Regions from separate parts of the Leucobacter tenebrionis genome, predicted to be linked through region 2. Evidence: predicted binding sites of a transcription regulator. Region 2 holds the regulator's gene; the other holds the start of a gene.

Region 1 (15,073 bases), 1.7 Mb from region 2:
TCGTTTCCTTGGTTTTTCCGGACGTCGCAGTGCGCCGGTGCGCCGTGTGCGCGGATGCTCAGGGATACACACAGCGCCCTGACCGAGTCAGGGCGCGACAACCAGGATACCAGCGGCGCCCGGATCGCGCCGGACGCCGCGCTGGGCGGCGCTGTGTCGTTGGGCCGCGTTGCGATGCCGTGCGAACGTCGGGCTGCGGTGCGATGCCGTGCGGACGCCGGGCTGCGGTGCGATGCCGTGCGGACGCCGGGCTGCGGTGCGACGGCGTGTGGACGCCCGGCGGCGGTACGACGGCGCACGGACGTCAGCCGCATGGATGCCGCGCGCCCGCCCGCCCGCAGAGCCGGAGCGCTCAGCCCCGCTCGACCACCCAGCACTCGCGCGCGGTGGCCGCGGTGGCGGGATTGGTGGTGATGAGGCGGGTGGTGACGGCGTGCGTGTGCTCGTCGGTGAGGGGCAGTTCGACGATCTTCCACCCGACGGTCGCCTTCGCCTCGTTGAGGGCCTCGACGGCGCACGCGACAGGGGTGCGGGGAGGCGCGCTCACCTCGAACTTCACGTCGAGGGAGAAGTCGCTCGCCCGGGTGAAGCCGATGTCCTGCCACGAGACTCGGTTGGTGTTCTGCCAACCGCTGAAGAGCAGGAAGCCGATGCCGGCGAGCACCAGCAGGGCGGCGGCGATCCACGCGAAGCGGCGGTCGATGCTGCGACGCCGGCCGGTGCCGTAGCGGTCTTCGAGGGCCTGCCTCTGATCCGCGGAGCCGGCGGACGCGGAGGCAGCCTCAGCCCCGGAGGCTGCCGCATCCGCCGACTCCGGACCGCGCGAGGGATCGGGGTCCGTCGCCCGCGCTGCCGCCGCATCCAACACGGGAACCTCCGATTCGCACTGGGTAAACTGTGTGATCGTTGCCAGCGTACCGGGATCCGCCCGGGAAGCGCGTGAGAGGACCCGCATGACTCTGAGGTTGATCGCGGTGCACGCCCACCCCGACGATGAATCGAGCAAGGGCGCCGCGACCTATGCGCACTACCTCGCCCAGGGCGTCGAGGTGCTGATCGTCAGCTGCACCGGGGGCGAGCGCGGCGACGTGCTCAACGATCTCGTCGCTCGGGACCCGAAGAGCCGCCGCGATCTGGCGGGGCTGCGCCGCGAGGAGATGCAGAACGCGCAGCGCATCATCGGGTTCGAGCACCGTTGGCTCGGCTACCAGGATTCCGGGCTGCCCGACGAGGGGGATCCCGTGCCTCCCGGGTCGTTCGCCGATATCCCCGCCGAGGTGTCGGCCGAGGCTCTCGTGCGCGTGGTGCGCGAGTTCCGCCCGCACGTGATGATCACGTACAACGAGCAGGGCGGCTACCCCCACCCCGACCACATCCGGTGCCACGACGTGAGCCGCATCGCCTGGGAGCGCTCTGGCGATCCCGCCGCGTACCCCGATGCAGGTCAGCCCTGGAGCATCAAGAAGCTCTACTACGAGGAGATCTTCAACGCCGAGCGCGTGAACACGGTCTACCAGTGGCTGCTCGATCACGAGCCCGAGTCGCCCCTGATCGAGCAGCTCTCGGAGGTCAGGGAGCGGATGTCGAAGCGCGCCTATCGCGGCACCGCGAAGATCGAGGTCGGACGGTTCTTCGACCGGCGCGATGAGGCGCTGCGCGCGCATGCGAGCCAGGTGCCGCCCGACAGCGCGTTCTTCTTCTGGCCCAACGAGCTGCAGCGGCAGGCATGGCCGTTCGAGGATTACCGGCTCGCGGCGTCGCGCGTGGCGACGAGCGAGTTCGAGGCCGATCTATTCCAAGGAATCGAGGAGGGCGCGTGAGCGTGTGGAGTGTGGTGGCGCGAGTCGCCGAGGAGACCACGGAGTTCGACCCCGACAAGGTGACGCCGGGGTTCGAGGGCTTCGTGTTCACCGGTCTCATGGCGGCGGGCATCATCGTGCTCGGCTTCCTGCTGGTGGGGCGGCTGCGCCGGAACGCGTACCGCCACGAGGTGCGCGAGGAGATCGAGCGGGAGCTCGGGGAGAACGGCGATTCGGGGGAGAGCGGCGGATCCGCCGGGCGTGATCCCGAATCCGACCCGCGGGGCTGAATCTCAGTGAGCGGTCGCGACGAGCAGCCCGGATTCGATCTCGGATCGGCGCCCGACATGTACGGCTCGGGGTTCGATGCCGAGGAGCGCTGGCCTGGGGAGGCCTGGGGTGCTCCGGCGCCCGCTGGATGGGCAGCGGCGGGGTCGGGGGTCGCGGGCACGGCCGCGGGGGCAGGATCGGGATCGGCGCTGCGCGATCCTGATTCCGCGCCCGCGCCCGCGCCCGCGCCCGCATCCGCCGCTGCTGCGACTGCGGCGACCGCAACGATCGCGACCGGCGGCGCGCATGTCGGCGACGACCCGCTCGCGGTGCTGTCGCAGGTCTTCGGCTACGATTCGTTCCGCGGCGACCAGGAGGCGATCATCCGCCAGGTGGTCGGCGGGGGCGACGCCGTCGTGCTCATGCCGACCGGCGGCGGCAAGTCGATCTGCTACCAGATTCCGGCGCTCGTGCGCGAGGGCACCGGCGTGGTGCTGTCGCCGCTCGTGGCGCTCATGCACGACCAGGTCGCCGCGCTGCAGCTCGCGGGCGTGCGCGCGGCGGCCCTGAACTCGGCGATGTCGATCGAGGATCGCCGCGAGGTCGAGCGAGCGTATCGCGCGGGCGAGCTCGACGTGCTCTACCTCGCCCCCGAACGCCTCTCGGCCCCCGGCACGGTCGAGCTGCTGAGCCAGGGGCGCATCGCGCTCTTCGCGATCGACGAGGCGCACTGCGTCTCGCAGTGGGGCCACGACTTCCGCCCCGACTACCTGCGACTCGGCGCCCTCGCCGAGCGCTGGCCCGACGTGCCGCGCATCGCCCTGACCGCGACAGCGACGCCCGAGACGCACCGCGAGATCACCGAGCGGTTGCACCTCGAGGGCGCGCGCCACTTCGTGTCGAGCTTCGACCGCCCGAACATCCGCTACCGCATCGTCTCGAAGCAGAGCGTGCGCGCGCAGCTCATCTCGTTCATCCGCGGGGAGCACGCGGGCGACGCGGGCATCGTCTACGCGCTCAGCCGCAAGCGCGTCGAGCAGACGGCGGCGGCCCTGCGCGACGCCGGCATCGACGCGGTGGCCTACCACGCCGGTCTGCCCGCGGAACAGCGGCTCGACGCGCAGACCCGCTTCCTGCGGGAGGACGGCGTGGTCGTCGTCGCCACGATCGCCTTCGGCATGGGCATCGACAAGCCCGACGTGCGGTTCGTGGCGCACATCGACCTGCCCAAGTCGATCGAGGGTTACTACCAGGAGACGGGTCGCGCAGGCCGCGACGGTCTGCCGTCGGACGCCTGGTTGGCGTACGGGCTGCAGGACGTGGTGCAGCAGCGGCAGATGATCGAGTCGGGCGACGGCGACGCCGCGACTCGGGCGAATCAGACGCGCCACCTCAACCAGATGCTCGCGCTGTGCGAGGGCGTCGAGTGCCGTCGCCGCTTCCTCATCAGGTACTTCGGGCAGCAGGCACCGGAGACCTGCGGCAACTGCGACGTCTGCCTCGATCCGCCGAAGCTGTGGGACGCGACGATCCCGTCCCAGATGCTGCTCTCCACGATCATCCGAACGCAGAAGGAGCGCGGCCGCACCTACGCGGCGGGCCAGCACATCGACGTGCTGCGCGGTGTCGGGTCCGAGCGCGTCACGCAGATGCGGCTCGACGAGCTCTCGACCTGGGGCATCGGCAAGGAGTGGTCGGTCGCGCAGTGGCGCGGGGTGGTGCGGCATCTGCTGGCGGCGGGACTGGTCGAGGCCCGCGGCGAGTGGGGCGTGCTCGCCCCGACGGAGGCCGCGAAGCCGGTGCTGCGGGGCGAGGAGCGGGTCATGATGCGCGAAGAGGTCGTGGCGCGGGCTGCCCGCGGCGGGCGCACGGCGGGTGCGGGATCGGGATCCGGATCCTCGAAGCGGTCTGCCGCTGCCGCCGACCTCTCGCCCGAGCAGGCCGAGATCTTCGAACGGCTGCGGGAGTGGCGCGCGGGCGAGGCGCGCAAGCAGGGTGTTCCGGGGTACGTGGTGTTCGGCGACGCGACGCTCGCCGCTCTCGCGGTGCACCGGCCCTCCAGCGACGAGGAGATGCTCGCGATCTCCGGCATCGGGCAGGTCAAGCTCGAGCGCTACGGCGCCGCCGTGCTCGAGGTGCTCGCGGCGTAGAGCGTCACCGAGCGGCGCGCTACCTCACGCCAGCGCTCGGCGATCCTGCGCTGTTCGCGATCGGTGGTCCCCGATCCGCCATCCGCGCTCCGCCCTCCGCCACCCAACCCGCGCTCCGCCACCTAAACCAGGAACCGCGATCTGCGCTCCGCGATCGGTGATCCGCGATCCTCTACCCAACCTGCCATCCGCGATCCACGCTCGGCGATCCCTCCACCCGACCCGCCTGCCGTCGCCCGCCCTTCAAACACCGATTCGCCTTCAAGCACATCGATTCCCGGGATTCGATGTGCTTGAAGGCGAATCGGTATCGGAAAGAGGGCGGGGAGGCAGGGTCGCGGGCGGGAGGCAGGGCGGCAAGGTTACGAGGAGGGGCGGTGTCGCAGGGAGGCGGTGTCGGAAGTAGGGGCGGTGTCGCGGGGAGGCGGGGTCGCAAGGAGGGGCGGGCTCGCGAGGAGGGGCGGTGCCGCGGGGAGGCAGGGTCGCAAGGGGGGCAGGATCGGAAGGGCGAGCCGGATCACCTCCCGAACCTGTGACTAGACTGAGAAGGTCACATTCCGGCCTGGCGAACCTCAGGCGGGAAACGCACTACCGGGGGGAACCAGATGAAGATCACCACGATCGCACGCGTCGGCGGCGCGCTCGCCGCAGCCGCGCTCACGGTCTCGCTCGCGGCCTGCTCTGGGGGACAGAGAGTCGCGGACGCGTGCAGCAGCGCAAGCGAGGCCATGCAAGAGGTCAACGCGAACACGAACAGCATCATGCAGGAGGCCATGGCGGGCGACGCCGACTACGCCGAGCTGTTCAAGCCGGTGCAGGAGGCCCTCTCCGACGCCGAGAAAAAGGTCACGAACGAGGAGGTCCTCACCCCGCTGAGCAAGGTGAGCTCCGAGTTCGACGGTCTCGTCGAGCAGCTCTCGGGCCTCGAGATCCCGAACATGGACGAGATCGACCCGACCGATCCCGCGGCCATGGAAGACATCGAGAAGATGCAGGCCGACCTCGAGGAGGCCTCCGCTTCGATGCAGGAGCGCGCCGACGCCCTGACGAAGGCGAGTCAGGATCTCGCCGAGGTGTGCAACGTCGGCTGATCCGAAGTGATGCCGGCTCGACCCCGTCTACCTCAGGTAGACGGGGTCGAGCGCTACCAGCAGGGCCGCGGTCCAGTGGCAGAGGAACGCGAGCACCGTCAGTGCGTGGAAGATCTCGTGGAAGCCGAACACGCCGGGCACGAGGTTCGGCCGCTTGAGCCCGTACACGACCGAACCGAGCGTGTAGAGCAGGCCTCCCACGATCACGAGCACCATCGCGCCGGGGCTCGCGTGGTAGATGTCGACGATGAACATCACGGCCGCCCACCCGAGCAGCACGTACAGGGGCACGTAGAGCCAGCGCGGGGCCCCGATCCAGAACACCCTGAAGCCGATGCCGAGCAGCGCCCCGGCCCAGACGAGCACGAGCAGCAGCACACCCTTGTCGAGGGGCAGCGCGAGCAGCGCGATCGGTGTGTAGGTGCCGGCGATCAGCAGGAAGATGTTCGCGTGGTCGAGGCGCCTGAACACCTGCTTGGTGCTGGGCTTCCAGTTGAAGCGGTGGTACAGCGCCGAGACGCCGAAGAGCAGCATGCTCGAGAGCATGTAGATCGCGGCCGCCCACTTCGCCACGGGGCCGTGCGCGAGTGAGATGAGCACGATGCCGGCGGCCGTCGCCACCGGGAACATGCCCGCGTGGATCCATCCGCGCCAGCGCGGTTTCGGTTCGGTCGCGGGGGTGGGGATCGGCTCGTCCGACGGCGCGCCTCGCGGCGCATCGCGGGGATGGTCGAGCGCGTCGGCGAGCAGCGGCAGCGACAGCCTGTCGGGCTCGGGGAACGGGCGTCGATCGCCGGGCTCGGAAACTGGGTGGGAGGCCTCGGGGGAGCCGTTCGTGCTCATCTTTCGAGTGTATGGTCCATACAGTTCTGCCGGGGCATATATGTGGGGATCCCCAGGCGGGCGCCCCGCGAACCCTCACCGCGCAGGCGATACACTCTGAGGGTGAACGCCCAGCCCACGACGCCGCGCGCCGGACTGCTCTACCGGCTGTATCAGCGACGCCTGCGCCGGGAGATCGATCCTCGCCGCGTTCCGCAGCACATCGCGGTGATCGTCGACGGCAATCGGCGCTGGGCCAAGCAGCGGTTGCAGGAGCGGGCGGCGTTCGGGCACCGCGCGGGCGCGCAGAAGGTGCTCGAGTTTCTGAGCTGGTGCGAGGACGCCGGCGTCGGCACGGCGACGCTGTACCTGCTCTCGGCGGACAATCTGCGGGCGCGGGATCGCCAGGAGCTCGAGGATCTCTTCGGCATCATCGCCGGGCTCGCCGCCGAGCTCGCCGAGAACCCGCGCTGGCGCGTCAAGCACGTCGGCTCCTGCGACGGGCTCTCGCCCGAGCTGGCAGGTGCGCTGCGCGAGGCCGAGCAGCGCACCCTCGATCACGAGGGGCTGCACATCAACCTCGCCGTCGGATACGGCGGCCGCAGCGAGATCACCGCGGCCGTGCGCGACATCATCTCCGAGCATCAGGCCGCCGGCGGCACGATCGACACGCTCGCCGAGCACCTCACCCCCGAGAGCATCGGCGAGCACCTGTGGACGCGCGGCCAGGCCGATCCCGACCTCGTGATCCGCACCTCGGGCGAGCAGCGCCTCAGCGACTTCATGATCTGGCAGTCGGCGCACTCCGAGTTCTACTTCGTCGAGGCACTGTACCCAGACCTGCGCGAGGTCGACTTCCTGCGTGCGCTGCGCGACTACTCGTCGCGGCAGCGCCGGATGGGGGGCTGACATGAGCACCGGTGCGCGCGGATCACGGGACGCGAGCCTGCCCGACCTGGGCGGGCAGCGGGTGCTGATCACCGGCGCCTCCGGCGGGATCGGGGGCGGGATCGCGCGGCGCTTCGCCGCGGCCGGTGCTCGCGTCGCCGTGCACTATCGGGGCGCATCGTCGGCGTCGGTCGACACCGCCTTCCGCCTGGTGGAGGAGCTGCGCGAGCACGGCTCCGACGCCGTCGCGGTGCGCGCCGATCTGGGGGAGACGGGAGCCGCGGCGCGGCTCGTGGAGGAGACGGTGCGGGCGCTCGGGGGCCTCGACGGGCTCGTGAACAACGCCGGCATCCAGCCGCTCGCGCTTCTCGCCGAGACGTCGCGCGAGGAGTGGGACGAGGTGCTCGCGACCAATCTCGGCGCGGTGTTCGAGCTGTCGCAGGCGGCGGCTGCCGCGATGCGGGCCCCGGGGCCTCATGAGTCCCCTGATCCTGTCGAGGGGGGCCGCCCGAACCGCTGGATCACGCACATCGCCTCGATCGAGGCGAGCCGGCCCGCCGCTGCGCACGCGCACTACGCGGTCGCGAAGGCCGGGCTCGTGATGCACGCGCGCGCGGCCGCTCTGGAGCTCGGAGAGGCCGGGATCCGGGTCAACACGGTGTCGCCGGGGCTCGTGGAGCGGCCGGGGCTCGCCGAGGCGTGGCCCGAGGGGGTCGAGAGCTGGATCTCGCATGCCCCGCTGGGCCGCCTCGCCACGCCCGCCGACATCGGCAACGCGTGCGTGCTGCTGGCGTCGCCGGCGGCCTCGTTCATCACGGGGCAGGATCTCGCGGTCGACGGCGGCATGCTCGCCACCCCCGGGTGGTAGCGGATCGTCGTGCCCGTCCGAGGCTGGCGATACAGTGGGCGTGGATCACAGGGAGGCGCGATGACCGAGACCGTACTGAGAGCCGACGCGATGCTCACCCCGGGCGGGGTGGTGGTCGACGCCGAGCTCGCATTCGATGCCGACGGGCGCATCACCTACGCGGGATCCGCGAGGCCCGAGAGCATCGCCAATCTCGACGGCGCGCATCCGGGCGCTCCGAGGTTCGAGAGCGTCTCGGGCGTCCATGAGACGGGTGTGCCCGCCCACTCCGGCCGCGTCACGCACGACCTCACGGGGCACGTCCTCATGCCGGGCCTGGTGAACGGTCACACCCACTCCGCGATGACGCTGCTGCGCGGCGTCTCCGACGACGAGGGCTTCATGCCGTGGCTCGCCGCCGTGCAGGCGCTCGAGCAGCACCTCACCCATGAGGACGTGGAGGTCGGGCTGCAACTCGCGATGGTCGAGATGATCGAGACGGGAACGATCGCCTTCGCCGACATGTACCACTGGGACGAGCCGCTCATCGAGCTGGTGCGCTCCGCGGGCATGCGCGCGATGGTCGCGCTGGCGTCGTTCGCACCTGAAGCGGTCGGCTTCCCGGGTGTCTCGTCCTGGAACGGCGCCGAGGCGACGGAGCAGACGGAGGCGCTCGCGGAGCGATACGCGGGCGATGCGCAGATCCGGATCGCCTACGGCCCGCACGCCCCCTACACCTGCCCGCCCGACTTCCTGCGCGACATCGCCGCGCGGGCGATCGAGCGGGGGATCCCGATCCACACCCACATCTCGGAGTCCGCCGCGGAGGTCGCGCAGATCACCGAGCAGTACGGTGCGACCCCCGCTGCCCATCTCGATGCGCTCGGCTTCTTCGAAGCCGACGTGCTCGCGGCGCACTGCGTGCACCTCACCGAGAGCGAGATCGAGCTGTTCGCCGCCACCGGCACGGCCGTGAGCCACAACCCCGTTTCGAACCTCAAGCTCGGCAACGGCATCGCGGCGCTGCCGGCCTGGCAGCGGGCCGGGCTGCGCATATCGCTGGGCACCGACTCGGTCGCCAGCAACAACACCCTCGACCTGTTCGAGGAGATCAAGACCGGCACCATCCTGCATCGCGGCGCCCACCAGGACGCGTCGATCGTGCGGGCCGCCGACATGCTCGAGATCGCCACGCGCCGCGGGGCCGAGGCGATCGGCTTCCCCGACTCCGGTGCTCTGGAGGTCGGGCGGCTCGCCGACGTGATCGCGCTCGACGTAGCGGGATCCTCAGCCACTCCGCTCGATCTCGCGGCTGAGCCGGGCGCGCTCGTCTCTCACCTCGGTTTCGGTGCGACGGGCGCCGACGTGCGGCACGTCTTCGTGGGCGGGCGGCACATCTACGCCGACGGCGAGCACCTGACGCTCGACGCCCCCGCGATCCGTGCTCGCGCAGCCCAGGCGCGAGCCCGCTTGCGGGCCGCAGCTGGGGGAGCGGGCGCGGGAGCCGCCTGAGAGAATATGTGACCTGCGGAATATAAGAGGTCGCGCGGATCCGCTCCTGCCGACCCTCAGTTCCCGATCCCCAGCCCCTGATCGCCCCGACCGAAAGGCCAATCACATGCCCGTACGACTTCCCGCCGACGCCGAACTCCCGCTCCTGCGCGCTCGCGTCTCCGATCTCGCGGACCGCGCCCTGGTGGTCGGTGATCCCGCCCGTGCGGCCCGCGTGGCCGAGCGCCTCGATGACGTGCGGCAGCTCTCGGCGAACCGCGAGTACCACGTGTATGCCGGCACGCACCGGGGCGTTCCGGTCACGGTCGCCTCGCACGGCGTGGGCGCGGCCGGTGCAGCGGTCTGCTTCGAGGAGCTGGCCCGCGGCGGAGTGACACGGATCATCCGCTCGGGCACCGCGGGAGGGATGCAGCCGAACGTGGTCGACGGCGCGATCGTCGTCGCGACGGGCGCGGTGCGAGCCGACGGGGTGAGCCACCAGCTGGTGCCCACCGAGTTTCCCGCCCTCGCCACACCCGAGCTCACGATCGCGCTGAAGCGCGCCGCGACCGAGACCGGCCTCGACGTGCACAGCGGCATCGTGCTCACGGGCGACATGTTCTATCCGAGCGACGTGATCCCGGGCATCGACCACCGCATGTGGCAGCGCGCGGGTATCGTCGCGGTCGAGATGGAGGCCGCTGCGCTGTTCGTGATCGCTTCGCTGCACGGCATCGAGACCGGAGCGGTGTTCGCGATCGACGGCAACCCGCTCGCTGCGCAGGACGAGTCGATGGACGGCTACGACCCCTACCGCGAGGTCGTGACCCGCGCGGTCGACGGGGCGCTCGAGACCGCACTCGACGTGCTCGTGGCGTAGACGCCGCCCGCTCGCGCACGAACGGGGAGTCCCATATTGCTGCTGCCCGAGTGCGGGTCGCAGCAATATGGGACTCCCCGTTCTGTCTTTTCCTTCTGGCGGCGCAGAGGCTATGCCAGGCGGGAGCGATCGAACGCGTCGAGGCTGATGCCCTGATCCAGCACCTGCTTCGCCCACTCCTTCGCGGAGTGCAGGCTGTGGTCGCGGTAGTTGCCGCAGCTGACGGCCTCGGTGCCGGGCACGTCGTCCCAGGTCACGCGCTCGACCAGATCCTCTAGCGAGCTCTTGATGGCCGCGCCCACCTGCTCCGGGGTCGGCTCGCCCCAGACGATCATGTGGAAGCCGGTGCGGCAGCCGAAGGGCGAGATGTCGATGAGCCCGTCGAGGCGCGTGCGCAGCAGCCCGGCGATCGTGTGCTCGATGGTGTGCAGGCCGGCGGTCGGGATCTCTCCCCGGTTCGGCTGCACGAGCCTGATGTCGTAGTTGGAGATCGCGTCGCCCTTCGGGCCGTGCTCCACGCCGATCAGGCGCACGTAGGGGGCGAGCACCTTCGTGTGATCCAGGGAGAAGCTCTCAACCTCGGCAAGTTCGACATCGCTCATGCCGCCAGTGTAGCGAGGAGCCGCACGGGTGGCTTGAGCGCGAAGCGGGAGTCGCAGCGCGCCGCCTCGCAAGGACCGAGGCGGCATGTCGCAACTCCCACTGGGATGAACCGGTGCGCGGATCGCGCGACCGACTCACACGGGGGTGACTAGGCTGCGCGAACGAGGTCGCGCCGTGTGAGGGCGATGCGGGCACGGGAACCGCGCGGAGCTTCGGGATCCTCCGTCACGTGCACTTCCCAGCCGGCCCGGTCGAGGCGACGAAGATCGCCGCGGGCCTCATCGAGGCGGTCGGTCTCGACCAGGTACAGGGTGCGGCCCTGGGTGCGGTACACGGAGCGGTGCTGCGCCCAGTCGGGCACGAGCATCTCGTGGTCGGCGCCGAGCGAGTGGTAGGGGGTGCGCAGCGGGCGTTCGCGCCTCTGCTGCAGATCGATGATGTTGGTGGTTTCCATGATGAGTCCTTTCGAAGGCGCACCACCGTGGTGCGCCGGATTGCGGTGTGCGCACAGCTCATGCCAAGGCGGCCGTGTGGAAGGGCCGGGCCGTGCTGCTGAGCTTCGCGGGACTCGCGGAGTTGATCTCTCGACGCCTTGAATCTGTCCGATTGCTTCGGGCGGAAACGCGTATCGCTCACGAGCTCAGTGCTCCAGTTTAGAACAAGTCTTCGAAAAACGCTAGTCTAGGTCGAAGATTCCTCCGCCACGTCCTCGCAGTGGCACGCGGAATCCCCGAGATCCGCGTCGATCGGCGACCCGCGCCGTGAGGAGTTCCCATGCCACAGCCCACCACGCTGCTCGTCTTCGCGCACCGAGACGAGGCGTCGGCGTTCGCCGACGTGCCGCACCTCGTGACCGGCGTGGGAAAGGTGAACGCCGCGGTATCGCTCGCGACCGCTCTCGCAGTGGGCGGGATCGACCAGGTGGTGGTGCTCGGCACAGCGGGGGTCGTGAGCGACGGCCCGGAGCGACCGAGCCTCGAGGACGTCTACCAGATCACGGGCGTGGTGCAGCACGACTTCTCGCTGCCCTCGCCGGAGCTGCGTCCGGCGGGCCCCGCGATCCTGCCCCCCGAGCGCACCGCCGTGATCGCGACCGGGGACGTCTTCGTGCAGAACGACGCGCAGCGCGCCCGCATCGCCGGTCTCGGCGCCTCGCTCGTCGATATGGAGGCGTACGCCTACGCGAGCGTGTGCGAGCGTCTCGGGGTGCCGCTGCAGCTGTTCAAGGTGCCGTCCGACTTCGCCGACAGCGCGACCACCGACGAGGAGTGGGACACGATCGTCTTCCGCAAGAGCGAGCAGCTGCGGGAGTTCTGGGACCGGCTCGCCTGAGGTCTGTCTGCGCTGTTCGGCGCGTTCGCCTGACGCCCGTCGTCCGCGTCGTTCGAATGACGCCCGTCCGCGTCGTTCACATGACGCGTGAGGCCCCTGCGTCGCCGCATGAGGGGCCGCATGCGTCATCTCGGTGTGGCCGACGCGACGGGGGTTATAGGCCAGAAAGAGTGGATGGAAACGGCGTCTAGCCGCGTGAACACGCGGTAAAACCGGGATCGTTATACCCCGGCACCCTTAACTGTGCCGAATCCCCTGAACTCGACCTTCTGCATGCTATGCGGGACCAAACTCGTGAAGAACGGGAAACACCCCTCAGGAACACAGCGTTGGCGATGCAAGAACTGCGGCACCTCGAGCGTTCGGAAACGCCCCGATCTCACCCAGCGTGAGCAGTTGCGCGAGTTCGTGTCCTGGCTCACGGGCAAGCATTCTCAACCCGAGATCGATGGCACCCGGACCGGGCGCACGTTCCGCCGTAGAACGGCCTGGTGCTGGGGCATGCGGCCGACATTGCCGCCCTGCAAGACGATCTTCCACGCGGTCATGGTCGATGGGATCTGGATCGGATCGTGGTGCTTGCTGATCGCGCTCTCCGACACCGGCCGGGTGCTCGCCTGGCAGTGGTCAGGCGGGGAAACCACCGCAGCCTGGGCCGCGCTGCTCGAGCAGATCCCGTCTCCCGGGGTGCTGGTCTCGGACGGTGGCAGCGGGCTCCCGTCCGCACTCCGGCAGGCATGGCCGCACACGCAGCATCAACGCTGTCTGTTCCACCTGCAACTGAACGTGACCCGGCACCTCACGAGGAATCCACGCACCAGAGCCGGGCGCGCCCTGCGCCAGCTCGTGATGCAGCTGGGCGAGGTCTGGGACGAGGACGCCGCGATCTCGTGGCAGATCCGACTCGATGAATGGTGGCGCGCATTCGGACACCTCACCCGCGAACGAACTCTGCTGAGAAACGGGAACTTCGGTTTCACCCATGACCGACTCCGCAAAGCCTGGCTCCTGGTCCGCAACGTGGTCAGGAAAAACCTGCTGTTCACCTACATCATCTACGGGAACCCACGCACGACCTCCCCGCTGGAAGGCGGCGTGAACGCGCAACTGCGAGACCTCCTCAAGCGTCACCGCGGCATGAGCGAGGAGCACCGCAGGCGAGCCGCGGAATGGTTCCTCACCCTGCACGAACTCTCACTCGACGAGGCACTCAACACTGCCGCTCCGGAACCGCAGAAGCCACCACCGAAACCACAGGAAGAACCCACCGGACCCGCCCTCTACGACACCGGCCTCGATGCCAGCGAAGGACTCTGGAAACGAACCGGCTGGGCCGGCCGGGCCTGAACACGCCCAACGCCATCCACTCTTTCTGGCCGGTAACCCCGCGACGGGACGCGCGAGACGCATGACGAAGGCCCCGGATCCGTTGATTTCTCAAGGATCTCGGGGCCTTCATTCTGGCGGTGACGGTGGGATTTGAACCCACGGTGCGGGGTTACCGCACACGACTTTTCGAGAGTCGCACCTTCGGCCGCTCGGACACGTCACCGCGAAAAAGAATACGGCATCCGGTTGCGCAACGCGAATCGAGGCGGGAATATCGGGCGTGTCCGAGGGCAGCGCTGCGGATCTCAGCGGCGGCGGGTCGTGGCCAGGGGCGATCCGGGCCTCGACCCGGTTCCCGAACCCGGGACGGCCCCCGACCCCGACGAGCCGGCTCCCGTACTCGCCTTACGAGCTTCCTCACCGCTGATGAGATTGCCGAGTCGCGCCTTCATCGCCTCTCTGCTCGAGACTCCGAGCTTGGCGCGCGCCTGCGCGAGGTGCGATTCGACGGTGCGCACGCTGCAGCGCATGCGCTCGGCGATCTCGCGGTTGCTGAGGCCCTCGGCAGCGAGCTGCGCGGTGACGGTCTCGCGCGGGGTGAGCCGTTCGCGAGGCGGCGTGGAGATCGCGTCGGCGTTGAACCAGGGCACGCTTCGCGCGGCGCCGGCACGTAGCGCGGCGAGGCGCGCATCGGTCGCGGTCACACTGCCGCTCGCGCGACGCCGCAGGAAGATGCGTCGGGCTTCCCGCAGAGCGTACGCCGCGGGTGCCCGGAATCCGAGGGACTCGAGGCTCTCGGCCGCGCGGAGCAGGGCTGCCGGATTCTGGGCGCGCAGGGCCTCGAGGTGCGCGCGGATCGGGCCCTGGTGCGGCAGCGCTTCGAGCTCTGCAGGGTCCCCCGAGCCGATTCGCGCGCGGCCCGCGGGTGATGCGGGATCGGCGAAGGCCTCCGCCCGTACGCTGTCGAGCTGCCCGGAGAAGTAGATGAGCACCTGCGTGCTGTACAGCCGCAGCGCTTGCGGGTCCTGATCCTGATCGAACGACAGGTGACTCACCGTTCTGATGAAGTCGGTGAGGCGGAAGGCGATGAAGCGGGGCAGATGGTCTGCGAAACCCACCCACTCCAAGAGCGAGCGCGTCAGGTCGCCGTGGAGGAAGGCCGTGCGGGCGGCGAAGAGGTGGGTGACCCAGATGCGGTGGCGGGAGGATCCCGGGAGTCGGTCGACGAGGTTGCGCAACCGGGGATCATCGCCGGGCCCGGGTGAGAAGAACCGGATGATGCTCTGCGCGACGACTGCTGTCGACAGGACATCTCGCAGGCTCTCGGAGGCGTGGACCGCGAGGCGGGCGATCCGCGGTTCGACATCGTCGACGTTTAAGGAGCGGTAGCGCACGCCGTTCAGCGCCGCTTCGAAGGAGAGCAACTGCTGCGCCAGCAGTGAGATCTCGGGTCGCGGGTGGGTGCGGGCGATCCGCAGCAGTTCGGGAGCGTCTTCGGCGAGCGGCTCCGCGTCGTTCCAGCGTCGGATCACCAGCTGTGTGTCCGACCACTCCGGATCGTCGGGAGCGAT
Region 2 (15,073 bases):
CTGCAGCCGACCGGTCGCGGGCCGTGGCCGACCGACGGGCTCCCCACGGAGCCCGTCGGCTCGCTGCCGCGGCCCGCGCGCCTGCAGCGGGCGGTGCTCGACGCCGAGGCGGGGCTGATCTCGCAGGCCGAGCTGCGGGCGGAGCAGGATCTGGCGGTGCGCGACACGCTCGAACGCCTCGCGGAGACCGGCTCGCCCATCATCACGGACGGTGAGCAGCGGCGGCAGAGCTTCGCGAGCTACCCCCTCGGCACCGACGCGGACGGGGTCGACGAGGGGCCGGTGTTCGCGGTCTTCGCCGACGGGCACCATCGGGTGATCCCGAGTCTCGCGAGAGCGCCGTTCGGCTTCCGTGCCTGGGCCGCCGACGACGTGGCCGGGGCGCGGGCGCTCACCGATCTGCCGCTCAAGCAGGCGGTCGTCTCACCGTCGATGCTGTCGCTCATGGTGCCGGCGGGCGGGCTCGGCGAGTACTCGCGCGAGGATTTCCTGGACGACGTGGTCGACGGCTGCACCGAGGACATCGAGCGCTGCTTCGCGGCCGGCGCCGCACGGGTCACCATCGATTTCACCGAGGGGCGGCTCGCGCTGCGCCGCGACCTGCGGGCTCCCTGGGCCGGGCCTGACGCGCTCGGCGGTTTCATCGACCTCATGAATCGGGTGCTGGATCGCCTCCCGCCCGAGCAGCGCGCCGCCGTGGGCGTGCACACCTGCCCCGGCAACGACAACGACTCGGCTCACAGCGCCGACGTCGACTACGCCGAGCTGATCCCCGAGCTGTTCCAGATCGAGGCCGGATACTTCCTGGTGCAGGCGGCAGGGGAGAAGGATCCGGATCGGGTGGCCCGCCTCGTGGGTGCGCAGCTGCGGGGGAGAACCTCCGTCGGCGACGCGCCACGTGTGCTCATCGGCGTCACGAACCCGACGAACCCCAAGCTCGAGACGGCCGAGCAGATCCGCGACCAGCTGGTGCGCGCCGCACGCTTCGTGCCGCCCGAACTGCTCGGATCCACCGACGACTGCGGCTTCTCGCCCTATCTGGTCGACGAGAAGCCGCGTCACGGTTCGCCCGACTTCGCACGCGACGTGGCCTTGGCGAAGATCGCCGCTCGGGTGCGGGGCACGGCGCTCGCGGCCGAAGCGCTCGCCGGGAGTGCCGAGGGTGCGGCGGTAGCCGGGGGTCCGGGTGCGGGTGCTGTCGCCGGCGCGGAGGCCGTTGGAATCGTCGCGAGCGCGGGGGCCGCGTCGTGAGCCCGCTCCCGCTCGTCGGCAGCGCCCCCACGCGCGCGAGGTTCTCGTTCGAGGTCTTCCCCGCGCGGAGTGGCGCCGCGGCGCTCGCCCTCGGGCACGCCGTGCAGCACCTCTCCGCGGCCGGCCCCGACTTCATCTCGGTCACCTACGGCGCTAACGGATCCAACCGCGATGCGTCGCTCGACCTGCTGCGCTACCTGCGCGACCACACCGACGCGCTGCCGCTCGCGCACCTCACCACGGTGGGTGAGACTCGCGATGCCGTGCGCGACACCATTCATCGCGTGATGGACGCCGGCGTGCACGACTTCCTGGCGCTGCGCGGGGATCCGCCGCGCGGTCTCGATGAGGGTGACGCCGCCGTGCGTGGATCGCTGTCATCGCTCGAACTCGTCGACCTGATCGCCGAGGCGAGAGCCGAACGCCCGCCCCTCACGAGCGTCGGGCGCACCGCAGTGGCCGCCTATCCGAACGGGCACCCCCTCTCGCGGTCTCGTGCGGAGGACATCGAGTGGCTCATCGCGAAGCAGGAGGCGGGGGCGCAGTTCGCGATCACGCAGCTGTTCTTCCGGCCCGATGAGTACCTCGGATTCGTGAGCGATGCCCGCGGCGCGGGCCTGCGGATCCCGATCCTCCCCGGCCTGATGCCGGTCTCGACGAGTGCGCAGCTGCGCAAGGTGGCCTCGCTGGCGGGGCGGCCGGCGCCGGCGAGTCTCGAGCGGGCGCTCGAGGAGGCCGGCGGCTACGCGCCCGAACTGGGGGTCGAGCACACGGTCGAGCTCGCTCGCGAGCTGCTCGCTGGCGGGGCGCCCTCGGTGCACCTCTACACCTTCAACCGGCACGAGCAGGTGCTCGCCGTGTTGCGGCAGCTCGAGCTGCTCACACCCGATCCGGTCGCCTGACGGCTCCGTCGCCGCCCGCCGGCTGCGGGATCCCTCCTCGGCTGCGCTGTTTCCGTCGCCGCCCGCGTCGTTTCCGTCGCCGCGCCGTTTGCGCCGCCGCGTCGTTCGCGTCGCCCTGCCGTTCGCGCCGCGCGCCTCGCGCCTCGCGCCGGGCGCGTCGCGCGCACCGTTGTAGACCTCCTGTACCGGTGTGGACCTCTCGTACCGCGCGAGAGGTCTACACCGGTGCGGGAGGTCTACATCAGCGGGGGAGTGCGAGCTGGGGAGCTCCGGCTCGCACTCCCGCAGGATCCGCTACACCGCCTGGAGGAAGGCGTCATCGGCGGCGGCGCGCTCCGCGAGGTGCTGCAGGTGGGCGGGAACGGGGCGTCCCTTCGCCGCCATCGTCTGAGCCCAGAGCCGCCCTGCCCGGTACGAGGATCGCACGAGCGGGCCCGCCAGCACGCCCGCGAAGCCGATCTGCTCGGCCTCGGCCTTCAGCTCGACGAACTCCTCCGGCCGCACCCACCGGTCGACCGGGTGGTGCAGCTTCGACGGCCGCAGGTACTGCGTGAGGGTGAGGATGTCGCAGCCCGCGTCGCGCAGCTCGCGCATCGTGTCGGTGATCTCGCGGCGATCCTCGCCCATACCGAGAATGAGGTTCGACTTCGTGATCATGCCGGCGTCGCGTGCCTGCGCGATCACGTCGAGCGAGCGCTCGTATCGGAACCCGGGGCGAATGCGCTTGAAGATGCGCGGCACGGTCTCGAGATTGTGGGCGAACACCTCGGGCGCGGCCTCGAACACCTGCGCAAGATCCTCGGGGCGTCCGCCGAGGTCGTCGGCGAGGCACTCGACGCCGGCGCCGGGGTTGAGGGCGTGGATCTGGCGGATCGTCTCGGCGTAGAGCCAGGCGCCCGTGTCGGGCAGGTCATCGCGAGTGACGCCGGTGATCGTGGCGTAACGCAGACCCATCGTGCGCACCGACTCGGCGACGCGCCGCGGCTCGTCGGTGTCGAGGGGCAGCGGCTTGCCCGAGGTGATCATGCAGAAATCGCAGCGGCGGGTGCAGATCGAGCCGCCGATGAGGAACGTCGCCTCGCGATCCTCCCAGCACTCGTAGATGTTGGGGCAGCCCGCCTCCTGGCACACGGTGTGCAGACCCTCGCGCTGCACGAGCGAGCGCACATCGGTGTACTCGGGCCCGAGACGGGCGCGGGTCTTGATCCACTCGGGTTTCTGCTCGATCGGCGTCTCGGCGTTGCGCGCCTCGATGCGCAGCAGCTTGCGCCCCTCGGGGGCCGGAGCGGCCGGTGCTGGGAGGGGCGGTGCAGCCGGGGCCGGGAGAGCCGGATCGGCGGGACGAGGATCCCGATCCTCGGCTCCACCGAGATCCTGCCCCTGCGCCGGGCCTTGCTCCTGCGCCTGGTCCCGCTCTGCGAGGACCTCCGCGAGCGGCCTGCCGAGGTTGACCGCGCTCATTCGGCGACCTCCTCGAGGGCGGCGGTGAGGCGGTCGGTCAGACCGGGGGCGACTTCTTCCGGAGTGATCCGACCTCCCGCGAGCTCGCTCAGCGTCGTCACCCCGGCGTCGGTGATGCCGCACGGCACGAAGTTCTGGAACGCCTCGAGGCTGTTGGAGCAGTTGAGTGCGAGCCCGTGGGTCACGATCCCGTCGCTCGCGTGGATGCCGATCTGGGCGAACTTCTCGAGCTCGCCGCCTCGATCAGCCCAGACCCCGGAGCGGCCGGGCACGCGGATGCCCGTGACGCCGAAGCCCGCCGAGACGTCGATGATGACCTGCTCCAGCTCGCGCACGAAGTCGACGACGCCCAGCCGTTCGCGCAGTCGCACCACAGGATAGGCGACGAGTTGACCGGGGCCGTGCCAGGTCACCTTGCCGCCGCGGTCGACCGGTACGACCGGGGTGCCGTCGCGGGGGTACTCGTCGGGGGCGGATCTGCGCCCCGCCGTGTACACCGGAGGGTGTTCGAGCAGCAGCACGGTGCCCCGGCTCTCGCCCCGTCGGATGCTCTCCGCAGCCCGGGTCTGCAGCTCGAGTCCTTGCTCGTAGGGGACGAGCTGCGGGGCGAAGCCCGCCTTGACGACGCGGATCGGGTCGAGTGCGGGCGGTTGGGTGGAAGTCTGCTCGGGGCGGGGCTGCTGGATCTTCGCAGCGGGGGCGACGGAGGCGGCTGGCGCGACGGAGGACATGAGTCCAGACTAGTTGTACCGAGTTCAACAAATCAAAGCGGGTGAAAGAGCCGGGTCGATGCCGAGCTCCGGTTTCGGTGGCGCTCCCTCGGATGCACCGAGCTTCTAGATGGTGGCGAGCTTCTGTGCTGCGAACCTCCGTGCTGGGAACTTCTGCGCTGCGAACTTCTGCAGCCGTGACGGCCTTCTATACGGAGCGGAAGACCGCGACGACGCGGCCGAGCACCTCGGCGTGGTCGCCGAGAATGGGCTCGAACGCGCTGTTGCGCGGAAGCAGCCAGGTGTGCCCGTCGCGACGCCTGAAGACCTTCACGGTGGCCTCGCCGTCGAGCATGGCCGCCACGATATCGCCGTTCTCCGCCTCGCGCTGCTGTCGCACCACTACGAAGTCGCCGTCGCAGATGGCTGCGTCGATCATCGAGTCTCCGATGACCCGGAGCATGAAGAGCTGCCCGTCGCCCACGAGCTGGCGGGGGAGCGGCACGATCTCCTCGACCTGCTGATCCGCTGTGATCGGGACGCCGGCCGCGATCTGCCCGACGAGTGGAACGTAGGCCGCCTCCTCCACCTGCTGAACGGGAGCCTCCGCGACCGCAGCGCTCGTGCTCGCGAGCTCGACGAGGATCTCGAGCGCGCGGGGGCGGTTCGGGTCGCGCCGGATGTACCCGCCCAACTCGAGGCGGCTGAGCTGATGAGTGACGCTCGAGAGCGATGAGAGGCCGACTGCGTCGCCGATCTCGCGCATGCTGGGCGGATAGCCCCGCGTGTCGACGGAGCGGGCGATGCACTCGAGGATCGCCTGCTGCTTCTCGCTCAAGGGCTTCCGGGCGGGGGGCGCGTCGCTCATCGCAGTCCTTTCCGAGGCCCGAGGGCGGTGTCGATGCGGGTGGATCCATGAATGTCAGTGGTTGCTGGTTCAGTGATCCCGTTGATCGAAACCCTAGCCGCTGGGCTCGAACACTGCCAAACAAGTGTTCGAGTGTCGCGGAAAAGATCGAAACATATATTCGAATCTCTGCTTGCGGTCTCGATCTATCGAAGATATATTCGAAACAGATGTTCGCGCCCACGTGCTACTCGCGAATATCGGAGAGAACGGAGAAGCCACCATGAGCGCACAGGCGGTTCTGCAGCAGGAGAGTCACCCGGTACGTACGACGGGCGCGAAGCTTCGTCTGACCCGTCGCGGGCGTGTGGTCTTCGGTTTCCTCGCCACAGTGCTCCTCGCGGGGCTGCTGGCGTTGATCGCGACCTTCGCGGCTCCTCAGGCGCTTGCATCGGTCGGCGCTGCGGGCCAGGGTTCCGACCAGCAGTTCCACTATGTCGTGGTGCAGCCCGGGGCTTCGCTGTGGTCGCTCGCGACCGAGCTCGATCCCGAGGCCGATCCTCGAGACCTGGTCGCCGAGATCGTGCAGCTCAATCAGCTCGATGGCTCCGGCATTGAGGCCGGCGACGCGATCGCGGTGCCGCTGCGCTATTCCGACAGCCCGGCGGTGTTCCAGTCCGAGGAGCTCGCGGCCTGAGGTGCAGGAGAGCGCGTCCACGGCGCTCCGGCCCTGCGGCTCTAGAATGGTTCGGTGACCAGTCTGAGCGACCTTCCTCTCCGCGCTAATCTCGTCGGCAAGGTGCCCTACGGCGCGCCCCAGGATCCCGTGCCGGTGAGCCTGAATGTCAACGAGAACACGCATCCGATTCCCGAGATCGTGGTCGCCGACATCGTGGAGTCCCTCGCGAATGCGGTGCGCGGGGTGAATCGCTATCCCGATCGGGAGTTCGCCGAACTGCGCGAGGCTCTCGCCGGATACCTCGGACACGGGCTCACTCCTGACCAGTTGTGGGCCGCGAACGGCTCGAACGAGGTACTGCAGCAGATTCTGCAGGCCTTCGGCGGACCGGGTCGTTCGCTGCTGAGCTTCACTCCCACCTACTCCATGTACCCGCTGCTCGCCTCCGGCACTGACACCGAGTGGGTCGCGGTCCCGCGCCCGGACGACTACGCACTCACCCCCGACCTGGTCCAGGAGGCCCTGCGCGAGCATCGCCCGGATATCGCGATCCTGTGCGGCCCCAACAACCCCACGGGCACCCCGCTCGATCGCGAGGTGATCCTCGCCGCCTATGACGCGTTCGACGGCATCCTCATCGTCGACGAGGCGTATCACGAGTTCGACGCCGAGCGGGAGAGCGCGGTCTCCCTGCTACCGGGGCGCCCCCGCCTGCTCGTGTCGCGCACCATGAGCAAGGCATTCGCCTTCGCGGGCGTGCGCCTCGGGTACCTCGCAGCGGATCCCGCCGTGATCGACGCTCTCAGGCTCGTTCGGCTGCCCTATCACCTGTCCGCGCTCACCCAGGCGGCTGCGACCGCGGCGATCCGCCACTCCGCCGAGATGCTCGCGACGGTCGCCGATATCCGTGAGCAGCGCGATCGCCTCGCCGCGGCACTCGAAGGGCTCGGCTACAAGGTGCACCCCTCGGGCGCGAACTTCCTGCTCGTCGGCGGTTTCTCCGACCCTGACAGCGTGTTCGAGACCCTGCGCGCGCAGGGCATCCTGATCCGCAACCTCGGCATCGAGGGGCATCTACGCATCACAGCGGGTACGGAGGCCGAGACCACGGCTGTCATCGAGGCGATCACGGCCCTCACTCCCGAGAACGCTCGCTCGGATGCCCGATAGAATCGAGCCCATGACCGCAGCAGCACGCACCGCCTCGCTCGAACGCTCGACGAGCGAGTCGCAGATCAGCCTGAGCCTCGACCTCGACGGCACCGGCGCCTCCGACATCGAGACCGGCGTGCCCTTCTTCGACCACATGCTCACGGCGCTCGCGCGGCACTCGCTCACCGACCTCACGGTGAGGGCGAAGGGCGACGTGCACATCGATGTCCACCACACGGTCGAGGACACGGGCATCCTGCTCGGCCAGGCGCTTCTCGAGGCGCTCGGCGACAAGCGCGGCATCTCCCGCTACGGCGACGCGCTCGTGCCTCTCGACGAAGCCTTGGCGCAGGCGGTGGTCGACATCTCGGGCCGTCCGTACCTCGTGCACTCGGGTGAGCCGGCCGGCTACGAGTTCCACCTCATCGGCGGCCACTTCACCGGGTCGATGGTGCGCCACTTCTTCGAGGCGCTCGTGCTGAACGCGCGGCTCACCGTGCACCTGAAACTCGTCGAGGGGCGGGATCCGCACCACATCGCCGAGGCCGAGTTCAAGGCCTTCGCGCGCGCGCTGCGTCAGGCGAAGGCCTTGGATCCGCTCGTCGCCGGCATCCCCTCGACCAAGGGCGCCCTGTGACCCAGGGCGTCGCGGCGGCCGGTCCCTCGGCACCCTCGGGAGGTGGCAGGAAGCGCGTCGTCGTGCTCGACTACGGCTCCGGCAACGTCCACTCGGCGGTGAAGGCGCTCGCGAAGGCGGGCGCCGAGGTCGAGCTGACCCGCGACCCGCGCGCGGTCGCCGAGGCCGACGGGCTGCTCGTGCCGGGGGTGGGGGCGTTCGACGCCGTGATGCGGCAGCTGCGCGAGGTGCGCGGTGACGAGCTCATCGACCGCCGACTCGCAGGGGGGCGCCCGGTGCTGGGCATCTGCGTCGGCGAGCAGGTGATGTTCGAGCGCGGTGTCGAGCGCGGCATCGAGACCGAGGGGCTCGGCCAGTGGCCGGGCACCGTGCGCAAGCTCGAAGCCGACGTACTGCCCCACATGGGCTGGAATACGGTCGAAGCGCCCGAGAACTCGGTGCTGTTCCGCGGCATCGCCGAGGAGCGCTTCTACTTCGTGCACAGCTACGCCGCGACCGAGTGGACGATCGAGGGGCGCGGCGAATCGACCAGGCCGGTCGTCACCTGGGCCGAGCACGGCGAGCGCTTCATCGCGGCCGTCGAGAACGGACCGCTGAGCGCCACCCAGTTCCACCCCGAGAAGTCCGGCGAGGCGGGCATCCAGCTGCTGCGCAACTGGATCTCGACCCTCTGATTCGAATATCAAGGAGAACCGTACGCATGAGTGAACTGGCGCAGGGCCCCAAACTGCAGCTGCTGCCCGCGATCGACATGGTCGACGGCAAAGCGGTCCGCCTCACGCAGGGCGAAGCAGGAACAGAGACGAACTACGGCAGCCCGGTCGACGCCGCGCTCGACTGGATCGACCAGGGCGCCGAGTGGATCCACCTGGTCGACCTCGACGCGGCCTTCGGCCGAGGCAGCAACGTCGCGGTGGCGCGCAAGATCATCAAGCGCGCGGGCGACGTGAACATCGAGTTCTCCGGCGGCATCCGCGATGATGAGAGCCTCGAGGCCGCGCTCGAGATGGGCGCGCGCCGGGTCAACCTCGGCACGGCCGCGCTCGAGAACCCCGAGTGGACCCGCGCGGTGATCGCCCGCTACGGCGAGCAGATCGCCGTCGGCCTCGACGTGCGCGGCGAGACCCTCGCCGCCCGCGGCTGGACCGAGGACGGGGGCAACCTCTGGACGGTGCTCGAGCGCCTCGAGGAAGCCGACTGCGCGCGCTACGTCGTGACCGACGTCACCAAGGACGGCACGCTGCGCGGCCCCAACATCGAGCTGCTGAAACAGGTATGCGCGCGGACCTCGCGCCCCGTGGTGGCCTCCGGCGGCGTGTCGAGCCTCGACGATCTCGCGGCGCTGCGCGAGATCGTGCCCCTCGGCGTGGAGGGCGCGATCGTCGGCAAGGCGCTCTACGACGGGGCTTTCACGCTTCCCGCGGCTCTCGACGTGGCCGGGCGCTAGGGCCCGCCGGGCGTAGACCGAGCCCATGGCCATCAAGAAGCTCCCCTCGACGGGCGACGCGCCGCGCTCCACGGGTGTTCCGGAGAGCCTGGTCGCGGGCGGACCCGCCGACTCGGCAGGGTTCCCCTGGGAGGGCCGCACGTTCGAGCATCACGGCACCGACTTCGCCGACGACGACGGTGAGACACCGGACGAGCTGCGCGCGGCCGTGTCAGCCGTGCGGGAGGTCGCGGGCGCGGTGGTCCGGGGCGACGCGGATCCCGACGCGCTCGCGGAGGCGAACGCCGACGCGATCCTCGCCCTCTCGCGCGTGCGCGTGCTGATCCCGCTCCTCGCCGAGGCGGGAGACACGGGGATCACCCCCGACGGTCGCACGGTCGAGAAATCGCAGGAGCTGTCGATCGTGACGATCGCCGCACCCGATGGGCGGCGAGTGATGCCCGTGTTCAGCTCAGTCACCGCGATGCGCGCCTGGCACGCCGATGCCCGCCCGATCCCGGTGCCCGGGCCGCAGGCCGCGCTCGCCGCGGCTCAGGAGGAGACCGACCTGATCATCGTGGACCCCGGCAGCCCCGAGCGCGAGTTCGGTGTGCGGCGCACGCAGCTGCGTGCCGTGGCGCTGGGGGAGCGGTGTCTGCCGGCCTGGGCGGATCCGGCGGTGCTCGAGGCGTTCCGGGCATCGACCGCCCGCGACCCGCGCGTGGTCGAGGTGCTGCTGGTGCCGGGCGATCCCGAAGCGCGGCTGCTCGCCCCCGAGACCGACGTGGTGCTGCGCATCGCCTCTGGGCTCGCCAGGGACGAACTGCAGGAGGTCGTCACCGGCCTGCAGCAGCGGTGGGCCGCGAGCGAGCTCATAGCCGAGCGGGTCGATTCGCTGCGCATCCGGGCCGTCGCCGCCTGAGGAGCGTCGCGGCGACCTCGGCACTGTTCTGCGGGTGGCGACGCGCCCGCGGATGCGGTCGTGGATGTCCGAGGCACCTGTTACGCTCTCGTACACATCCGGCTCAATGCGAAGGAGCAAGCCCTCATGACTTCGAGCACGTCAACAACGGCGGTGCCCCAGCCACGTGCGGAATGGACAGGCCAGATCGGCTTCATCATCTCCGCCATCGGTTCGGCGGTGGGTCTCGGTAATATCTGGCGCTTCCCGGGCGTCGCCTACGAGAACGGCGGCGGCGCCTTCCTGATCCCGTACATCGTCGCGCTGCTGACCGCGGGCATTCCGATCCTCTTCCTCGATTACGCCATCGGGCACCGCTTCCGGGGCTCGGCTCCGCTCGCATTGCGGAGGCTCGCGGGCAAGATGGGCGAGGGCATCGGCTGGTTCCAGGTGATGATCTGCGTGTTCATCGCGATCTACTACACCGCGGTGCTGGCGTGGGCCGCGAGCTACTTCGTGTTCTCGTTCAACGTGCCGTGGCGAGATGACGCGACGGGGTTCTTCGTCGGTGAGTACCTGCAGCTCTCGGATGCGCCCTTCACGATGGACTTCGTGCCGGGCGTGCTCATCCCGCTGGTGCTGATGTGGGTGATCACCCTCGTCGTGCTGGGCGCGGGCGTGGTGAACGGCGTCCAGCGCATCAACATGATCGCGATCCCGCTGCTCGTCGTGGGCTTCCTCGCCCTGGTGATCCGCGCCCTGTTCCTGCCGGGAGCCGCCGAAGGGCTCAACGCGCTCTTCACGCCCGATTTCGCCGCCCTCGCCGACCCCGGGGTCTGGGTCGCCGCGTACAGCCAGATCTTCTTCTCGCTGTCGGTGGCCTTCGGCATCATGATGACCTACGCCTCCTACCGCAAGCGGCGCTCGAACATGACGACGCCCGGCCTCGTCGTCGCCTTCGCGAACTCATCGTTCGAGATCCTCGCGGGCATCGGGGTGTTCGCCACGCTCGGTTTCTTCGCCTTCCAGCAGGGCATCGGCATCGACGAGCTCGAGGGGCTGACCGGAGTCGGGCTCGCGTTCATGACCTTCCCGGCGATCGTCGCCGAGATGCCCGGCGGACCGTTCTTCGGGGCGCTGTTCTTCGGGTCGCTCACACTCGCGGCGCTCACGTCGCTCATCTCGATCCTCGAGGTCGTCTTCGCCGGTGTGATCGACAAGTTCGGGATCGGCCGCAAGACGGCGGCCTACGGCCTCGGCGGCGTACTCGCGGTGATCTCGATCCTGCTCTTCGGCACGACGTCGGGGCTCGTCGCGCTCGATACGATCGACAACTGGGCGAACAATATCGGCATCGTCGCCTCGGCCGTGGTGATGAGCATCACGGTGCTCTGGATCAGGCGAGCCGGGCGCGAATTGAGCGGGCACCTCAGCGCCCTGTCGACCTTCAAGGTCGGTCGCACCTGGTTGTTCCTCGTCTCGGTGCTCGGCCCGGTGGTCCTCGGCTACATGCTCATCGCCACGATCATCGACCTGATCAACAACCCGTACGGGGACTACGACACGACCTATCTGCTGTTCGTGGGCTGGGGATCGGTGCTCGTCATGATCGTGGGGTCCATCGTGCTCACGGCGCTGCCGTGGAAGTTCGCGCCGGATCGATTCACGCCGTGGCCGCCGCTCGATTCCTCCGGGAAGCCGGCGGCGTCCGAGACGGCCCGTTCCGGTCGGCCCGCCGATATCGAGGGAGGTGCGCGATGACCCCCATCGCGATCGTGTTCCTGGTGCTCTCCGCCGTGGTGGTCTGGGGAGGCCTCATCGTCAGCGCGATCTTCCTGGGCCGCCGCCCCGAGATCGCGCAGTACCCGGCGGGCGGAGACGACCCCGCCTCCGAGGAGGTCTACGACCTGCCTCCGATCCGGGACACGTGACTCCGGTCGGAGCGGGTACTCCCGCTCATCGAGCCCGTGCTCCCGTTCCCTGCGTCTCGCGAGGGGAATGGGAGCACGGGCTCAGAACATGTTGAGCAGCAGCACGTAGCAGGCGGTGCCGGCCGCGATGCTGATCAGGGCGCGCCGGCGGCCGAGCAGGTGCACGATCACGGTCACCGCGGAAGCCGCTGCGATCGCCCACAGCTTGCCGGGGCGGGCGATGATCTCTTCGCGCAGTACGACGACGACCAGGATCAGCAGCAGGCCGGCGGGCATCCACCTGCCGAGCCGCTGTACGAGTTTCGACTTGCGCAGCGGTTTGAGCACCGCGAACGGGATCGCGCGCAGGCCGAGGGTGATGATACCGCCGATCGCGATCGCGGAGATCAGGTACCAGACGGATACGTCAGTCATCGTCGTCCCCCGTCGCTCCTGCGGCGCGTCGGACGAGCAGGTGCCGCACGACGAGCAGCGCGGTGAAGATGATGAGCGCGACGAGCAGTGCGGAGTTCGGGGCGATGAGGATCGCCGCGGTCACGGAGAGGCCGGCCAGCACGATCGACGGGATCTCCCTGCGGCTCCGGGCCGCGTCGAGGGTCATCACGATGAAGAGGGCGTAGAGGGCGAACTCAAAGCCCTCCACGGGCTCGGGCAGGGCGTTCGCGATCGCGACGCCGACGAGTCCGCCCGTGACCCAGTAGCCCTGCATGGCCAGCTGGCCGGTGACGATACGCGTCGAGGTGAGGCTCGACTGCGGCATGAGCGCGTAGGTCGCGTAGGCCTCATCGATGAGCGCGTACACCGAGTAGGCGCGCGGCAGCCCGCTCCGCACCCGAGCCAGCGGGAAGGAGAATGCGTAGAAGACGTGCCTGAAGTTCAGGGCGAAGACCGTGGCCGCGATGGTGATCAGCGGCGTCGCCGCGGCGAGCATGCTCACCATGAGCAGTTCGACGGAGCCCGCGAAGATGCCGATCGAGAGCGCGGGTGCGAGCCACCAGGGGAGCCCCGCCTGCACCACGAGCAGCCCGAGCGCCACGCCGAGCGGGAAGATCCCGAGCCCGACGCCGAGCGAGTCTACGAGCCCCTTCCGCGCCTCCGCCGTCACCGGGGTCAGATCACCGAACCCGTGTACTTCTCGCCAGGGCCGGCGCCCGGGGCGTCGGGGATCGCCGAGGCCTCGCGGAACGCCAGCTGCACCGAGCGCAGTCCGTCGCGCAGGGGGCGGGCGTGGGAGTCGCTGATCTCGGGTGCGCCGGCGGTGATGAGCCCGGCGAGGGCGTTGATGAGCTTGCGGGCTTCGTCGAGGTCGGTCTCGTTCTCGGGATCGTCGGCGAGGCCGCACTTGATCGCGGCTGCGCTGAGCAGGTTCACCGCCGCCGCGGTGATGACCTCGACGGCCGGCACCTCGGCGATGTCGCGAGCCGCCTGAGTCGGGGCCAGCGCCTCCGACTCGTGGATCGATGCGTCGTGCTGCGGGTTCTCGCTCATGCTGTCCTGACTGTCTGGGGGATATCTGTGCTAAACTTGCCTGTGGTTCTCGGCAACATGCCGAGATGCGGAAGAGGAGATTCTCCCACCCGGCACCGCCTTCAAGGTTACCGGGTAGTTGGCACCCCGCCGTTCGCGGCAGCTCATAAGGGTGCGGGCGGCGCGTGCGCGGCCCTGATCTCTCTCCGTCGCTTCGCTCAGAAGCGCCCATCACTTGAGATCAGAGGAGCCGGCGATCAGCGATCCCCGTACGAATGACAGAATCCGCGTCCCCGAGGTGCGACTGGTAGGACCCAGTGGCGAGCAGGTCGGGGTCGTCCCGATCGAGACTGCGCTGCGCCTGGCGGCCGACGCCGATCTCGATCTCGTTGAGGTCGCCCCGAACTCGAAGCCTCCCGTGGCGAAGATCATGGACTTCGGCAAGTTCAAGTACGAGGCGGCTCAGAAGCAGAAGGAAGCCCGTCGTAACCAGGCGAACACGATCCTCAAGGAGGTCCGGTTCCGTCTGAAGATCGACAAGCACGACTACGAGACCAAGACGAAGCGTGCGATCGGCTTCCTGTCGCAGGGCGACAAGGTGAAGGCGATGATCCTGTTCCGCGGCCGCGAGCAGTCGCGTCCCGAGATGGGCGTGCGTCTGCTGCAGCAGTTCGCCGAGGACATCGCGGAGTTCGGCACCGTGGAGTCGCGTCCCCGGATCGACGGTCGCAACATGGTGATGGTGATCTCGCCGATCAAGAACAAGTCCGAGGCGAAGGCCGAGCTGAACGCTCGTCGCGCCGAGGAGAAGGCCAGCCGCAAGGCGGACAAGGCGGCAGGCTCCGCCCCCGCCGGCGAGTAATCTACGGCGCACTGCCTCGCGCAGCTGCCCCGTGCAATATGCAGCCGTTCACGGCGCGCACACAACAAGGAGAAATCGATGCCCAAGCAGAAGACCCACTCGGGGGCCAAGAAGCGCTTCAAGCTCACCGGCTCCGGCAAGCTGATGAAGCAGCAGGCCGGCATGCGCCACAACCTCGAGGTCAAGGCCTCGAAGCGCAAGCGCCGTCTGAACGCCGAGCAGGTGCTCGCCAAGGGCGACGCCAAGCAGGCCATGAAGCTCCTCGGCCACTGATCCGGCCCGTCAACACCCCAGACTTTTCGTAAGGAAGAATAGAAATGGCTAGAGTCAAGCGGGCCGTCAACGCCCACAAGAAGCGTCGCGTCATCCTCGAGCGCGCCGAGGGCTACCGCGGACAGCGTTCGCGCCTGTACCGCAAGGCCAAGGAGCAGGTCACCCACTCCCTCGTCTACGCGTACAACGACCGTCGCAAGAAGAAGGGCGATTTCCGTCGCCTGTGGATCCAGCGCATCAACGCTGCATCGCGCGCCAACGGCCTCACCTACAACCGCTTCATCCAGGGCCTCGCTCTGGCGGGTGTCGAGGTCGATCGCCGCATGCTCGCCGAGCTCGCCGTGAACGAGCCCGCCGCGTTCACCGCGCTGGTCGAGGTCGCGAAGAACGCCCTCCCCGAGGACACCTCGGCTCCGAAGGCCGCGTAAGCGCTTCGCTCTTTCAAGCAGCACCCCGTCACCGGTAATGGTGGCGGGGTGCTGCTGTTTCTGCGGGTGCCGCGCCGCCGGCAGTCGTGCCGCCGTGCCGCTGTGGATCCGACGGCGCCCTGGATCGTCGTCGAGATGACGCCTAT

The links. The regulator LexA, encoded in region 2, represses DNA repair genes until DNA is damaged. The targets are predictions, from matches to a motif close to TCGAACANNTGTTCGA.
Region 1: the regulator LexA is predicted to act here: its motif matches at 11,496-11,511, upstream of KVY00_RS11450 (phosphorylase family protein).

The regions. Positions count from the first base shown of each region.
Region 1 covers NZ_CP082322.1:2,489,601-2,504,673, forward strand. Annotated here, with positions in the region: gene KVY00_RS11390 (DUF4307 domain-containing protein) at 353-865, opposite strand; gene mca (mycothiol conjugate amidase Mca) at 954-1,820, shown strand; gene KVY00_RS11400 (hypothetical protein) at 1,817-2,089, shown strand; gene recQ (DNA helicase RecQ) at 2,147-4,219, shown strand; gene KVY00_RS11410 (hypothetical protein) at 4,825-5,310, shown strand; gene trhA (PAQR family membrane homeostasis protein TrhA) at 5,338-6,153, opposite strand; gene KVY00_RS11420 (isoprenyl transferase) at 6,256-7,041, shown strand; gene KVY00_RS11425 (SDR family NAD(P)-dependent oxidoreductase) at 7,043-7,888, shown strand; gene KVY00_RS11430 (amidohydrolase) at 7,949-9,379, shown strand; gene KVY00_RS11435 (nucleoside phosphorylase) at 9,486-10,238, shown strand; gene KVY00_RS11440 (S-ribosylhomocysteine lyase) at 10,349-10,840, opposite strand; gene KVY00_RS11445 (hypothetical protein) at 10,990-11,295, opposite strand; gene KVY00_RS11450 (phosphorylase family protein) at 11,616-12,173, shown strand; gene KVY00_RS11455 (IS1249 family transposase) at 12,447-13,520, shown strand; tRNA gene KVY00_RS11460 (tRNA-Ser) at 13,635-13,725, opposite strand; gene KVY00_RS11465 (helix-turn-helix transcriptional regulator) at 13,808-15,073, opposite strand, start outside.
Region 2 covers NZ_CP082322.1:763,333-778,405, reverse strand. Annotated here, with positions in the region: gene KVY00_RS03700 (uroporphyrinogen decarboxylase/cobalamine-independent methonine synthase family protein) at 1-1,251, shown strand, start outside; gene KVY00_RS03695 (methylenetetrahydrofolate reductase) at 1,248-2,153, shown strand; gene lipA (lipoyl synthase) at 2,448-3,614, opposite strand; gene lipB (lipoyl(octanoyl) transferase LipB) at 3,611-4,345, opposite strand; gene lexA (transcriptional repressor LexA) at 4,533-5,192, opposite strand; gene KVY00_RS03675 (hypothetical protein) at 5,455-5,868, shown strand; gene KVY00_RS03670 (histidinol-phosphate transaminase) at 5,923-7,020, shown strand; gene hisB (imidazoleglycerol-phosphate dehydratase HisB) at 7,031-7,639, shown strand; gene hisH (imidazole glycerol phosphate synthase subunit HisH) at 7,636-8,313, shown strand; gene priA (bifunctional 1-(5-phosphoribosyl)-5-((5-phosphoribosylamino)methylideneamino)imidazole-4-carboxamide isomerase/phosphoribosylanthranilate isomerase PriA) at 8,340-9,086, shown strand; gene KVY00_RS03650 (SseB family protein) at 9,112-9,987, shown strand; gene KVY00_RS03645 (sodium-dependent transporter) at 10,114-11,727, shown strand; gene KVY00_RS03640 (methionine/alanine import family NSS transporter small subunit) at 11,724-11,897, shown strand; gene KVY00_RS03635 (branched-chain amino acid transporter permease) at 11,979-12,311, opposite strand; gene KVY00_RS03630 (AzlC family ABC transporter permease) at 12,304-13,002, opposite strand; gene KVY00_RS03625 (DUF1844 domain-containing protein) at 13,008-13,385, opposite strand; gene infC (translation initiation factor IF-3) at 13,663-14,226, shown strand; gene rpmI (50S ribosomal protein L35) at 14,305-14,499, shown strand; gene rplT (50S ribosomal protein L20) at 14,544-14,927, shown strand.